3 linked regions of the Alicycliphilus denitrificans K601 genome follow. The protein of the gene in region 1 binds, or shares a complex with, the protein of each later gene. Links are inferred from orthologs where the notes say so. Each region holds a gene or a part of one and is shown in the gene's direction. Other genes may lie near its edges. The genes, in order: dnaN, holA and dinB.

Region 1 (4,542 bases):
CTGACCTTCGAGACCCTGGTCGAGGGCACGGCCAACCGCATGGCGCGCTCGGCCGCCATGCACGTGGCGGGCTCGCCGGGGCACCTGTACAACCCGCTATTCATCTACGGCGGCGTGGGCCTGGGCAAGACCCACCTGGTGCACGCGGTGGGCAACAAGCTGCTCGCGGACCGGCCCGACGCCAAAGTTCTCTACATCCATGCCGAGCAGTTCGTTTCGGATGTGGTCAAGTCGTACCAAAGGCGCACCTTCGACGATTTCAAGGAACGCTATCACTCGCTCGACCTGCTGCTGATCGACGACGTGCAGTTCTTCGCGAACAAGGACCGCACGCAGGAGGAGTTCTTCAACGCCTTCGAGGCGCTGCTGGCCAAGAAGAGCCACATCGTGATGACCAGCGACACCTACCCGAAGGGCCTGGCCAACATCCACGAGCGCCTGGTGTCGCGCTTCGACTCGGGGCTGACGGTGGCGATCGAGCCGCCGGAGCTGGAGATGCGCGTGGCCATCCTGATCAACAAGGCGCGCGCCGAGCATGCCGAGATGCCCGAGGAGGTGGCCTTCTTCGTCGCCAAGAACGTGCGCTCCAACGTGCGCGAGCTCGAAGGCGCGCTGCGCAAGATCCTGGCGTACTCGCGCTTCAACCAGAAGGAAGTGTCGATACAGCTCGCGCGCGAGGCGCTGCGCGACCTGCTGTCCATCCAGAACCGCCAGATCAGCGTGGAGAACATCCAGAAGACCGTGGCCGACTACTACAAGATCAAGGTGGCGGACATGTACAGCAAGAAGCGCCCGGCCAGCATCGCGCGGCCGCGCCAGATCGCCATGTACCTGGCCAAGGAGCTCACGCAGAAGAGCCTGCCCGAGATCGGCGAGCTGTTCGGTGGGCGCGACCACACCACGGTGCTGCACGCGGTGCGCAAGATCGGCGCCGAGCGCCAGCAGCTGACCGAGCTCAACCAGCAGCTGCACGTGCTAGAGCAGACGCTCAAGGGATGATGAAAGCCCGACGCCCCGCGGAAGCACGCCCGTTCGCGGGCAAAATGGCAGGTTCGACGGCCAGGGAGGGGCATGGCCCATGCCGCCGTCTGCGCACCCATTCCAAAACCACCAAAGGTTGACGACATGATTGTCCTGAAGGCAACACAAGACAAGGTTCTCGCCGTCCTGCAATCCGTGTCCGGCATCGTCGAGCGCCGGCATACGCTGCCCATACTGGCCAACGTGCTGATCCGCAAGACCGGCAATGCGCTGCAGTTCACCACCAGCGACCTGGAGATCCAGATCCGCACCACGGCCGAGCTGGGTGGCGACACGGGCGATTTCACGACCACGGTGGGGGCGCGCAAGCTCATCGACATCCTGAAGACCATGCCCGCCGACCAGACGGTGAGCCTGGAGAACAGCCAGACCAAGCTGATCCTCAAGGGCGGCAAGAGCCGCTTCACGCTGCAGACCCTGCCGGCCGAGGACTTCCCGCTGGTGCAGGAGGCCGCCAGCTTCGGCCCCGCGTTCAGCGTGCCGCAAAAGACGCTCAAGACCCTGCTGTCCCAGGTGTCGTTCGCCATGGCGGTGCAGGACATCCGCTACTACCTGAACGGCATCCTGTTCGTGGCCGAGGGCAAGACGCTCTCGCTGGTGGCCACCGACGGCCACCGCCTGGCCTTCGCGAGCAGCGAGCTCGACATGGAGGTGCCCAAGCAGGAGGTGATCCTGCCGCGCAAGACGGTGCTGGAGCTGCAGCGCCTGCTGTCCGACGCCGACGGCGCCATCGAGATGCGCTTCGCCAACAACCAGGCCAAGTTCGGCTTCGGCGGCATGGAGTTCGTCACCAAGCTGGTCGAGGGCAAGTTCCCCGACTACAACCGCGTCATTCCGCGCAACCACCACAACGTCATCACCCTGGGCCGCGCGCCGCTCTTGGCCAGCCTGCAGCGCACGGCCATCATGACCAGCGAGAAGTTCAAGGGCGTGCGCCTGAACATCGAGCCCGGCAGCCTGCGCGTGGCGTCCAGCAACGCCGAGCAGGAGGAGGCCGTGGACGAGCTCGACATCGACTACGGCGGCGACAGCATCGAGATCGGCTTCAACGTGACCTACCTCATCGACGTGCTGGCCAACATGGGCCAGGACATGGTGAGGATGGAACTGGCCGACGGCAACAGCTCGGTCGTCTTCGGCATCCCCGACAACACGCACTTCAAGTACGTCGTGATGCCCATGCGCATTTGAAACTATTGTTTTAATAGCTGCAAGCGCTTGATGGACGGGCGCTAGCACCTATTTCCGCTTAGAGAAGAATTTCGGCCCCTCGCCACGCGCCAGGGGCCCACCGGCCCCAAGGCATTCCATGACCGACGAGAACCAGCCCGATCCCCAGACCACGGCCCCCGCAAGCGTTGACGCCGGCGGCTACGGCGAAGGCGCCATCCAGATCCTGGAGGGCCTGGAGGCCGTGCGCAAGCGTCCGGGCATGTACATCGGCGACACGAGCGACGGCACGGGCCTGCACCACCTCGTGTTCGAGGTGGTGGACAACTCCATCGACGAGGCGCTGGCCGGGCATTGCGACGACATCGTCGTCACCATCCACACCGACAACTCGATCTCGGTGATCGACAACGGCCGCGGCATCCCCACGGGCGTGAAGATGGACGACAAGCACGAGCCCAAGCGCTCGGCGGCCGAGATCGCGCTCACCGAGCTGCACGCGGGCGGCAAGTTCAACCAGAACAGCTACAAGGTCTCGGGCGGCCTGCACGGCGTGGGCGTGTCGTGCGTGAACGCGCTGTCGAAGAAGCTGCGCCTCACCGTGCGCCGCGACGGCAAGACGCACCAGCTCGAATTCTCCAAGGGCGTGGTGCAGAACCGCCTCATCGAGGTGGTGGACGGCTTCGAGGTCTCGCCCATGAAGATCGTAGGCCCCACGGAGAAGCGCGGCACCGAGGTGCGCTTCCTGCCCGACACCGAGATCTTCAAGGAGAACAGCGACTTCCACTACGAGATCCTGGCCAAGCGCCTGCGCGAGCTCTCGTTCCTCAACAACGGCGTGCGCATCCGCCTCATCGACGAGCGAACGGGCAAGGAGGACGACTTCTCCGGCGCCGGCGGCGTCAAGGGCTTCGTGGAGTTCATCAACGGCACGAAGAAGGTGCTGCACCCCACGGCCTTCCACGCCACGGGCTCGCGCCCGGCCGAGAGCTACGGCGGCATCCCCGGCACCGAGATCGGCGTCGAAGTCGCCATGCAGTGGAACGACGGCTACAACGAGCAGGTGCTCTGCTTCACCAACAACATCCCCCAGCGTGACGGCGGCACCCACCTCACGGGCCTGCGCGCCGCCATGACGCGCGTGATCGGCAAGTACATCGAGCAGAACGAGCTCGCCAAGAAGGCCAAGGTGGACGTGAGCGGCGACGACATGCGCGAAGGCCTGTGCTGCGTGCTGAGCGTCAAGGTGCCCGAGCCCAAGTTCAGCAGCCAGACCAAGGACAAGCTCGTCAGCAGCGAGGTGCGCGCGCCCGTGGAGGACATCGTCGCCAAGGCGCTCACCGAGTACCTGGAGGAAAAGCCCCAGGACGCCAAGATCCTGTGCGGCAAGATCGTCGAGGCCGCGCGCGCGCGCGAGGCCGCGCGCAAGGCGCGCGAGATGACGCGCAGGAAGGGCGTGCTCGACGGCATGGGCCTGCCCGGCAAGCTGGCCGACTGCCAGGAGAAAGACCCGGCGCTGTGCGAGATCTACATCGTCGAGGGCGACTCCGCCGGCGGCAGCGCCAAGCAGGGGCGCGACCGCAAGTTCCAGGCCATCCTGCCGCTGCGCGGCAAGATCCTGAACGTGGAGAAGGCGCGCTACGAGAAGCTCCTGTCCAGCAACGAAATCATCACCCTGATCACGGCGCTGGGCACCGGCATCGGCAAGGCCAGCGAGGACGGCAACGGCAAGAGCGGCGCCGACGACTTCGACGCCGCCAAGCTGCGCTACCACCGCATCATCATCATGACCGACGCCGACGTGGACGGCGCGCACATCCGCACCCTGCTGCTGACCTTCTTCTATCGCCAGATGCCCGAGCTCGTCGAGCGCGGCCACATCTACATCGCCCAGCCGCCGCTCTACAAGGTCAAGAACGGCAAGGAAGAGCTGTACCTGAAGGACGCCGCCGCGCTCGACAACTTCCTGCTGCGCGTGGCGCTGAACCACGCCAGCATCAGCACCGGCGGCGACGCGCCCCGCACGCTGGCCGGCGACGAGCTCGCCACCCTGGCGCGCACGCACCAGCACGCCGAGCGCGTCATCGACCGCCTGTCGGCCTTCATGGACGCCGAGGCCCTGCGCGCCGCGGCCGACGGCGTGGCCTTCAACCTCGACACCCTGGAGGACGCCCAGGCCAGCGCCGTGCAGCTGCAGGCCAGGCTGCGCGAACTGAACACCAGCGGCGTGCCCGCCGACGTGACGGGCGAGATCGACCCGCGCACCGACAAGCCCATCCTGCGCATCAGCCGCCACCACCACGGCAACATCAAGAGCAGCCTCATCACGCA
Region 2 (4,575 bases), 4.7 Mb from region 1 along the record:
GGGGCATCAGCCGCCAGCGTTACTGGGGCACGCCCATTCCCATCATCCACTGTGAGGACTGCGGCCCCCAGCCCGTGCCCGAGAAGGACCTGCCCGTGGTGCTGCCGCAGGACCTGGTGCCCGACGGCTCGGGCAACCCGCTGGTCAAGAGCGAGGCCTTCCACGCCGGCGTCACCTGCCCCTGCTGCGGCAAGAGCGCGCGGCGCGAGACCGACACCATGGACACCTTCGTGGACAGCTCCTGGTACTTCATGCGCTATTGCGACGCCAGGAACGGCGAGAAGATGGTCGCCGAGGGCGCCGACTACTGGATGCCCATGGACCAGTACATCGGCGGCATCGAGCACGCCATCCTGCACCTGCTGTACGCGCGCTTCTGGACCAAGGTCATGCGCGACCTGGGGCTGGTGAAGGTGGACGAACCCTTCACGCGTCTGCTCACCCAGGGCATGGTGCTGAACCACATCTACAGCCGGCGCACGGCCAAGGGCGCCAAGGACTACTTCTGGCCGCACGACGTGGAACATGTGTTGGGCGATGACGGCAAGATCGTCGGCGCGCGGCTCAAGAACCCCGCCGAGAGCGGTGACGGCCTGCTGCCCGCCGGCACGCCCATCGACTACGAGGGCGTGGGCACCATGTCCAAGTCCAAGAACAACGGCGTGGACCCGCAGCACCTGATCGAGAAGTACGGCGCCGACACCGCGCGCCTGTACACCATGTTCACCGCGCCGCCCGAGCTCACGCTCGAATGGAACGACGCCGCCGTCGAGGGCAGCTACCGCTTCCTGCGCCGCGTGTGGAATTTCGGCGTCAAGCTGTCTGCTATCGATAAGGAAGCTGCCCTGAAAAGCGTGGCGGGCGCTACAAGCCTGAAAGACGTGGAATTCGGCAAGGAGGCCCGCGCCCTGCGCCTGGAGATCCACACCGTGCTCAAGCAGGTGGACTACGACTACCAGCGCATGCAGTACAACACCGTGGTCTCGGGCGCCATGAAGATGATCAACGCGCTGGAGGACTTCAAGGCCATGGACGGCGCCGGCGCCCAGGTCGCGCTGATCGAGGGCTTCGGCATCCTGCTGCGCGTGCTCTACCCGGCCACGCCGCACATCACCCACGTGCTGTGGCAGGGCCTGGGCTATGCCGGCGCGCTGGGCGATCTGCTGGACGCCGCCTGGCCCCAGGCTGACCCGCAGGCCCTGGTGCAGGACGAGCTCGAACTCATGCTGCAGGTCAACGGCAAGCTGCGCGGCGCCATTCGCGTCGCCGCCACGGCCGACAAGGCCTCCATCGAGCAGGCGGCGCTGGCCAGCCCCGACCTGCACAAGTTCGCCGAAGGCCGGGCGCCCAAGAAGATCGTCATCGTGCCCGGGCGCCTCGTCAACGTGGTGCTGTGATGCGCAGGCGCACACTGCTCGCCGGCCTGGCCGCCGCCCCCGCGGCCGGCCTGCTCGGCGCCTGCGGCTTCCGCCTGCGCGGCGCGCCGGAGTTCGCCTTCCGCACGCTGTACGTGCAGGCCCCCGCGGGCTCGGCGCTCGCGCGCGACCTCGTCCGCACCCTGCAGGGCGGGGGCGGCGAGCTCACCGTGCTCACCGACCCCGCCCAGATGCCCCAGGCCGAGGCCGTGCTGGACCTGCTCTCCGAGCGGCAGGAGCGCGTGGCCGTGGGCATGAGCTCCGCCGGCCAGGTGCGCGAACTGCAGCTGCGCCTACGCATACATTTCCGCCTGCGCGGCCAGCAGGGCCAGGAATGGATCGCCGACACCGAACTGCTGCAGCAGCGCGACATCAGCTACAACGAAACGCTGGCCCTGTCCAAGGAGGGCGAAGAGGCCATGCTGTTTCGCGACATGCGCAACGACCTGGTCCGGCAGCTGATACGCCGCCTGTCCGCCGTGAGACCCCAGTGATGCCCGCCTCACGGGGCCCTATGCAAATCCCTCTGAACCAGCTCGGCGCGCACCTGCACAAAGGCCTGCGTTCGCTCTACACGCTGCACGGCGACGAGCCGCTCTTGCAGCAGGAGGCGCAGGACGCCATCCGCGCCGCCGCGCGCGCCCAGGGCTACACCGAGCGCAGCAGCCACACCGTCGCCGGCGCGCACTTCGACTGGAGCGCGGTGCTGGCCGCGGGTGGGTCCTTGAGCCTGTTCGCCGACAAGCAGATCCTGGAGATCCGCATCCCCTCGGGCAAGCCCGGCAAGGACGGCGCCTCCGCGCTGCAGCAGATCGCCGCCCAGGCCGACGGCAACGACAGCACCCTCACCATCGTCCTGCTGCCGCGGCTGGACAAGGCCACCCGCACGGGCGCGTGGTTCTCGGCCCTGGAGGCGCACGGCGCCACCGTGCAGATCGACCCCGTGGAGCGCGCCGCGCTGCCGCAGTGGATCGCCCAGCGTCTGGCCGCCCAGGGTCAGCGCGTGGCCCCGGGCGAGGAGGGCCAGCGTACGCTGCAGTTCTTTGCCGATCGCGTGGAGGGCAACCTGCTGGCCGCACACCAGGAAATACAAAAGCTCGCGCTGCTGCACCCCCCGGGCGAGCTGGCCTGGGAGCAGGTCGAGGCCGCCGTGCTCAACGTCGCGCGCTACGACGTGTTCAAGCTCAGCGAGGCCGTGCTCTGCGGCCAGGTGGCGCGCGTGCAGCGCATGCTCGACGGCCTGCAGGCCGAGGGCGAGGCCGAGGTGCTGGTGCACTGGGCCTTGGCCGAGGACATACGCGCCTTGAAGCGCGTGAAGGACGCCATGAACGCCGGCAAGCCCCTGCCCATGGCGCTGCGCGAAAACCGCATCTGGGGCGCCAAGGAGCGCCTGTACGAGCGCCTGCTGCCGCAGGCGGGCGACGCGCAGCTGGCGCGCCTGGTGCACTCCGCCCACGTCGTGGACGGCATCGTCAAGGGCCTCAAGGTGCCGGACTGGCCCACCAGCGGCTGGCAGGCGCTCTCGCGGCTGGCGCTGCAGATGTGCCGGCTGGGGCAATCCGCCGCACCCGCTGCCAGGCCTCAATTTCGATAGCTGCCAGCGCTTGCCTGGCAAGGGCTAGGAGCCTGGACGGCAGAAGGCGTCGAAGCGAAACGTGCGAAAAACGAAGACAGCGTGGTGATGCCAACAAGCCCATAGCCGAGCCATGGGCGCCGTTGGGAGCATCGCGATGGACCGTTTTCTCGCGCGTTGCAGCCGACGCAGCTTCTGCCGCCCAGGCTCCTAGGGGCATTTTCAGCCCATGAGCACGCCGCGCGCCTTGTCCACCCACAGCTGCAGGCTGTCCACCACGCCCTGGTGGCTGAAGGAGCAGCTTTCCTCGGTGAACAGGGCGCCGGCTTCCAGGCGGTCCAGCAGGCCCAGCAGCACCTCGCCGTAGCGCGGCGGCAGGGCCGCGAGCAGATCGGCGTGGCCGCGCGCGGCGGAGCTGAAGGCGTGGGGGCTGGTGCGCATGTCCTGCAGGGCGCGCAGATCGTGCTGCAACTGGTCGAGCTGATGGGCGGCGAGTGGGGCGGGCATGGTGCGTAGCGTAGCGTCAGGTTGGCTCTCCAGTGCGCCGGGACGGGGTGCCTTCGGCATGGCGTAACGCTGCGTACGCTTGTTGCACTGGTGTTACCTGCGTCAGCTTGAGATTACAAAACGCGTGCGTGAAACTGGATCGCCGCGGCCCGCTGCCGCGGAAGTACTGGCGTATCCAGGGCCTTGCCGGCTGTGTGGGTGCGCACTACGCGTTGGAGCATGGTCCCAAGCACGGCCGTCATGGCTCCGACCACTGCAGGCGAGTCCGCCTCCGTGGCGGATCGACACGCACTTCGGCGAGGAGAAATGATCATGGCAACACGACAAGAAACCGGGCGCGGCCCGGCCGGCAAGTCCGGTGGCGGCGATCAATGCGAATGCCGTTCGGGCCCGCTGGCGGGCACGGCCTTCGTGGGGCTGCGGGGCCTCAACAACACGACGGGCAAGTGGCTGCACTATGCCGATGTCGATGGCCAGGCGATCTTCGAAGGGGACATCGTGCTGGGGAGCGTCGCCGACATGCAGGCGGACGAGTCGGGCAACCCGGTGCTGTTCTCGGTCGGCATCACCAGCCCCGATGGCGTGCAGTTCCGCTGGGCCAATGGCCGCGTTCCGTACGAGATCGACGCCGCCCTTCCGAACCAGGCGCGGGTCACGGACGCCATCGCGCACTGGGAGGCGAACACCGTCATCCGTTTCGTCGCCCGCACGCCGGCCAATGCCGCGCAGTACCCGGACTACGTGCGGTTCGTGCCCGGCAGCGGGTGCTCGTCGAATGTCGGGCGCCGCGGCGGTGCGCAGTCGATCACCCTGGGCACGGGCTGCACGCTGGGCAACGCGATCCATGAGATCGGGCACGCCGTTGGCCTGTGGCACGAGCAGAGCCGGGAGGACCGCGACCAGTTCGTGCAGGTCAACTGGGCGAACATCGATCCGGCGATGCAGCACAACTTCAACCAGCACATCCAGGACGGCGACGACCTGGGCGCGTACGACTTCGGGTCGATCATGCATTACCCGGCGACGGCCTTCTCGACCAACGGGCAGCCCACGCTGGTGCCGCGGGTGCCGCTGCCGCCG
Region 3 (4,470 bases), 1.3 Mb from region 1 along the record:
GTCTTCTACCGCGAGGCCTGCCGCATCCTCAGCCTTGCCGACCAGGCCCAGGCATTGGGTGGCCGCGCCGCGCGGGGCGAGGCAGGCAGCCTGCGCATCGGGTTCGTGGGGGCGGCGCTGCTCACGCCCATGGCCTCGGTGCTGCGGCGGTTCGATCTGGAGCGTCCGGGCCTGCTCATGACGGTGCACGAGCTCAACAGCTTCGAGCAGATCGACGCATTGCAGCGCGAGCAGATAGATTTCGGCATCCTGCACCCGCGCTCCATTCCTGAGGGCCTGCATGCCCAGGTGCTGTACCGCGAGCCCTTCGTCTGCGCCCTGCCGGCCTCCCATCCGCTGGCGGGCAGGAAGGAGATCCGCCTGCGGGCATTGAAGGACGAATCCTTCGTGCTCTTTCCGCGCCATTTCTCGCCCGAGTACCACGACCGCATCATCGCCATGTGCGTGGCGGCGGGGTTCACGCCGCAGGTGCGCTACGAGGTGCGCGCCAACGCCACGGTAGCGTCGCTGGTGGCGGCGGGTTTTGGCGTGGCCATCGTGCCCCGGTCCGTTGGCCGCGTGGCGATCGATGGCCTGCAGTTCCGCCCCCTGGCCGGCACCCGCGTCGATTCGGAGCTCATAGGGGCCTGGCGCGGGGAGGACCACGAAAGCCTGATCCGCCCCTTGCTGGCGGAAATGGCGCTGCAATTGAAAGAAGGCGCATCATGATGCGCCTTTCCATAGCTCCCGGTTGCGTACTACGTGCCAGATTCCTTGTTCCCGAAGCCCCATGATCCCGCGGCCATGATTGCCCAGCCCCGCCGCATCGCCCACCTCGACATGGATGCGTTCTACGCGTCCGTCGAACTGCTTCGCTACCCCCAGCTCACCGGCCTGCCCGTGGTCATAGGCGGCGGGCGCCGGCAGCACGACGACGCACTGGCCGCCGCCTATGCGGGGCGCCTGGCCGAGATTCCACCGGCTGCGTTCCCGCGCCTGAAGGACTACGTGGGCCGCGGCGTGATCACCACCGCCACCTATGCCGCGCGGCAGTTCGGCGTGGGCTCCGCCATGGGGCTGATGAAGGCCGCGCGCCTGTGCCCCGAGGCCATCCTGCTGCCGGTGGACTTTGCCGAATACCGGCGCTATTCGCGGCGCTTCAAGGAGGTCATCCTGTCCATCGCCCCGGTGATGGAGGACCGGGGCGTGGACGAGGTCTACATCGACTTCACGCAGGTACCCGGCGGCCAGCGCGAGGGCGGGCGGGTGCTGGCGCGGCTGATCCAGAAAAGCATCCACGATGCCACGGGCCTGACCTGCTCCATCGGCGTGGCGCCCAACAAGCTCATCGCCAAGATGGCCAGCGAGTTCGACAAGCCCAATGGCATCTCCATCGTGCAGCCCGGGGACCTGCAGGCGCGCATCTGGCCGCTGGCCTGCCGCAAGATCAACGGCATAGGCCCCAAGACCAACGACAGGCTGCAGGCGCACGGCATCCATACCATCGGCGACCTGGCCGCGCGCCCGCGCGACTGGCTGGTGGCGCACTTCGGCAAGGCCAGCGGCGCCTGGCTGCACGACGCAGCCTGGGGCCGCGACGAGCGCCCTGTGGTGACCGAGAGCGAGCCGGTGAGCATGAGCCGCGAGACCACCTTCGAGCGCGACCTGCACGCGGTGAGCGACAAGGCGCTGCTCGGGGAGATCTTCACCACCCTGTGCCAGCAGGTGGCGCAGGATCTGGCCGCCAAGGGCTACAAGGGGCGCACCATAGGCATCAAGCTGCGCTATGCCGACTTCCAGACCGCCACGCGCGACCAGACCATAGACCAGCCCACGCGGGACGCGGCCACGATACGCCGCGCGGCCGGCCAGTGCCTGAAGCGCGTGCCGCTGACCAAGCGCCTGCGCCTCCTGGGCGTGCGCGTGGGCAAGCTGCAGCCGGACGACGGCGGCGCGCAGGCGGGCGAGGGGGAGACGGAAGAGCCCCTGTTGCTTTGACGCCCGTTCTTGCGTTGACTTGAGTCAAAAACAACAGAAACGCCTGTAATAATTCATTACGGCTTCCTATACTGGATTCATCCTATCAATCGGCACGCTCCGCTGGTGACCGTTCAGTTGCGGGGCTGTGCCGCCCTCTGCCGTCCTCTGCCGCCATTGCCATGCGCATCAACGATCCGGTGACCGACAACGAATACGATTTCCCGGCAGAAGAGCTGCTGATGTCCACCACCGACAAGCGTGGACTCATGACCCATTGCAATGCGGCGTTCGCCAGGGTCAGCGGCTACGACATCGACGAGCTGCTGGGGCAGCCGCACAACTTGGTCCGCCACCCCGATATGCCGCCCGAGGCTTACAAGGATCTGTGGGCCACGATCGGCCATGGGCGGCCCTGGAGCGGCCTGGTGAAGAACCGGCGCAAGAACGGCGACTGCTACTGGGTACGCGCCAACGTCACGCCCATCATGGTGGACGGCAAGCCCCAGGGCTACATGTCGGTGCGCGAGAAGCCCACGCGCGAAGAGGTGCGCGCTGCCGAGGCGCTGTACGCCCGCATCCGCAGCGAGCGCGAGGCCGGGCGCCCCACCTTCGTGCTGCATGGCGGCCAGATCCGGCCCCTGGGCTGGCGCAACCAACTGGGCAAGCTGCAGCGCGCCGGCTTCACCCTGCGCCTGGCGGCCCTGCTGGTGCCGCTGCTGGCCGTGGCGCTGGCGCCCGCCCTGCTGGGCTGGGGCGGCATGCAGGCGGCGGTCGTACAGGCCGTGCTGCTGCTGGCCATGGCGGGAGGCATTCTCTGGTGCTTCCATCGGCGCATCACCACCGCCATCGGCGATGCCCAGCGCCTGGCCCGCGACCTGGCCTGCTGCAATCTGCACACCCCCAGCGTCCAGGTCGCTGGCCGCCATCCGCTGGGGCTGCTGCTGGAGAGCCTGCACCAGATCCAGATCAACCTGCGCGCCGTGGTCGGCGATGCGCGCAGCGAGATCGCCCAGTTCGGCTCCATCTCCTCGGAGATCGCCACCGGCGCGCAGAACCTGTCGGCGCGCTCCGAAGCGCAGGCCAGCAACCTGGAGGAAACGGCGGCCGCGATGGAGGAACTGGCCAGCACGGTGCGCCAGTCGTCCGAGTCGGCACGGCAGGTGCTGGAGCGCAGCGCCCACAGCGCCCAGCTGGCGCAGCGCGGCGGCCAGGCCATGACCGAGGTGGGCGACGTGGTTCAGGCGATGGAGCAGTCCTCGCGCCAGATGGGGCAGATCATCGCCACCATCGAAAGCATCGCGTTCCAGACCAACATCCTGGCGCTCAATGCCGCCGTCGAGGCCGCGCGCGCCGGCGAGCAGGGCCGGGGCTTTGCCGTTGTCGCGGGCGAGGTGCGCGCGCTGGCGCAGCGCAGCGCCCAGGCGGCGGGCGAGATCCGGGGGCTGATCGGCCAATCCAACGCCAGCATCACGCGCTGCGTGCAGCAGATGCACGGGGCCGGCCAGACCATCGTGCAGGTGGTGGAGTCGGTCGGCCACGTGAGCCAGCTGATGGAGCAGATGGAGGCGACCACGCGCGAGCAGGCCACGGGCATAGGCCAGGTCAACGACGCCGTCGTGGACCTGGACCGCATGACCCAGCAGAACGTCGCGCTGGTCGAGCAGTCGGCCGCGTCGGCGCGAGCGATGAGCGGCAACGCGGGCATCCTGGGCCGCACGCTGGACGTCTTCCAGATGCGCTGACAGGGCGGCTGCCCGCCGGCTGGTGCGCGCTACTGCCGCGCCGTGCGCACGTTCGCCGGCATGGGCTGCGGGTGGCTGGTGCGCAGGGGGTTGATGTCCAGCCCGCCGCGGCGCGTGTAGCGCGCGTACACGGCCAGCTTGATGGGGCGGCAGCGCTGCCAGACGTCCATGAAGATGCGCTCCACGCACTGCTCGTGGAATTCGTTGTGGCCGCGGAAGCTCACGATGTACTGCAGCAGCCCCTCCTGGTCGATCTGCGCGCCGCTGTAGGCGATCTGCACGCTGCCCCAGTCGGGCTGGCCCGTGACCAGGCAGTTGCTCTTGAGCAGGTGGCTCACCAGCGTCTCGGTCACGGGGGCCTCGTCGTGGTTGGCCTTGAGCAGCTCGGGCGCGGGCTGGTACCGCGTGCATTCGATGTCCAGGCGGTCGAGCAGCAGGCCATCCTGCTCGTGCACGCGCTCCTGCGCGAACAGGTCGGGCGTGACGAGGCGCACGCCCACGGTGCCTGTGATGGAGGCGCCGCGCCATGCGGCCTCGCTCAGGTCCTGGCGGATGCGCGCGCGTACCTCGTCCAGGCTCGCGAAGCGCGTGCTGTTGAAACTGTTGAGGTAGAGCTTGAGCGACTTGCTCTCCACGATGTTCGGCGTTTCGCAGGGCACGGTGATGTGGGCGATAGCCACCTGGGGCTTGCCGCGCGAGTTCAGCCACGACAGCTCGTAGGCCGTCCACAGGTCGGCGCCGAAGAAGGGCGGGTCGCCCGCGATGCCGA

What was found.
Region 2: the proteins of dnaN (region 1) and holA are in contact, whole or in part, in a cryo-EM structure (PDB 8GIZ), measured with the Escherichia coli proteins. The link is inferred for Alicycliphilus denitrificans K601 from one-to-one orthologs.
Region 3: the proteins of dnaN (region 1) and dinB are in contact, whole or in part, in a solved structure (PDB 1OK7), measured with the Escherichia coli proteins. The link is inferred for Alicycliphilus denitrificans K601 from one-to-one orthologs.

What each region holds. Positions count from the first base shown.
Region 1 is NC_015422.1:527-5,068, forward strand. What follows is about bases 227-3,178. They hold dnaN (DNA polymerase III subunit beta), read left to right. Parts: upstream 227-1,125; coding sequence 1,126-2,232; downstream 2,233-3,178. Other genes in these bases: dnaA (chromosomal replication initiator protein DnaA), read left to right, coding at 227-999; gyrB (DNA topoisomerase (ATP-hydrolyzing) subunit B), read left to right, coding at 2,351-3,178. Outside these bases: more of dnaA, read left to right, coding at 1-226; more of gyrB, read left to right, coding at 3,179-4,542. UniProt on the Escherichia coli protein: Confers DNA tethering and processivity to DNA polymerases and other proteins. Acts as a clamp, forming a ring around DNA (a reaction catalyzed by the clamp-loading complex) which diffuses in an ATP-independent manner freely and bidirectionally along dsDNA.
Region 2 is NC_015422.1:4,675,664-4,680,238, reverse strand. Bases 985-3,969 are described here. They hold holA (DNA polymerase III subunit delta), read left to right. Parts: upstream 985-1,929; coding sequence 1,930-3,009; downstream 3,010-3,969. Other genes in these bases: legP (Dot/Icm T4SS effector Zinc-dependent metalloprotease LegP), read left to right, coding at 3,808-3,969; ALIDE2_RS22125 (hypothetical protein), read right to left, coding at 3,211-3,495; ALIDE2_RS22135 (LPS-assembly lipoprotein LptE), read left to right, coding at 1,397-1,909; leuS (leucine--tRNA ligase), read left to right, coding at 985-1,397. Outside these bases: more of leuS, read left to right, coding at 1-984; more of legP, read left to right, coding at 3,970-4,575. UniProt on the Escherichia coli protein: Part of the beta sliding clamp loading complex, which hydrolyzes ATP to load the beta clamp onto primed DNA to form the DNA replication pre-initiation complex.
Region 3 is NC_015422.1:1,306,738-1,311,207, forward strand. The notes cover bases 1-2,880. They hold dinB (DNA polymerase IV), read left to right. Parts: upstream 1-783; coding sequence 784-1,977; downstream 1,978-2,880. Other genes in these bases: ALIDE2_RS06210 (LysR family transcriptional regulator), read left to right, coding at 1-708; ALIDE2_RS06220 (methyl-accepting chemotaxis protein), read left to right, coding at 2,139-2,880. Outside these bases: more of ALIDE2_RS06220, read left to right, coding at 2,881-3,701; NADPH-dependent 7-cyano-7-deazaguanine reductase QueF, read right to left, coding at 3,731-4,470. UniProt on the Escherichia coli protein: Poorly processive, error-prone DNA polymerase involved in translesion repair and untargeted mutagenesis. Copies undamaged DNA at stalled replication forks, which arise in vivo from mismatched or misaligned primer ends.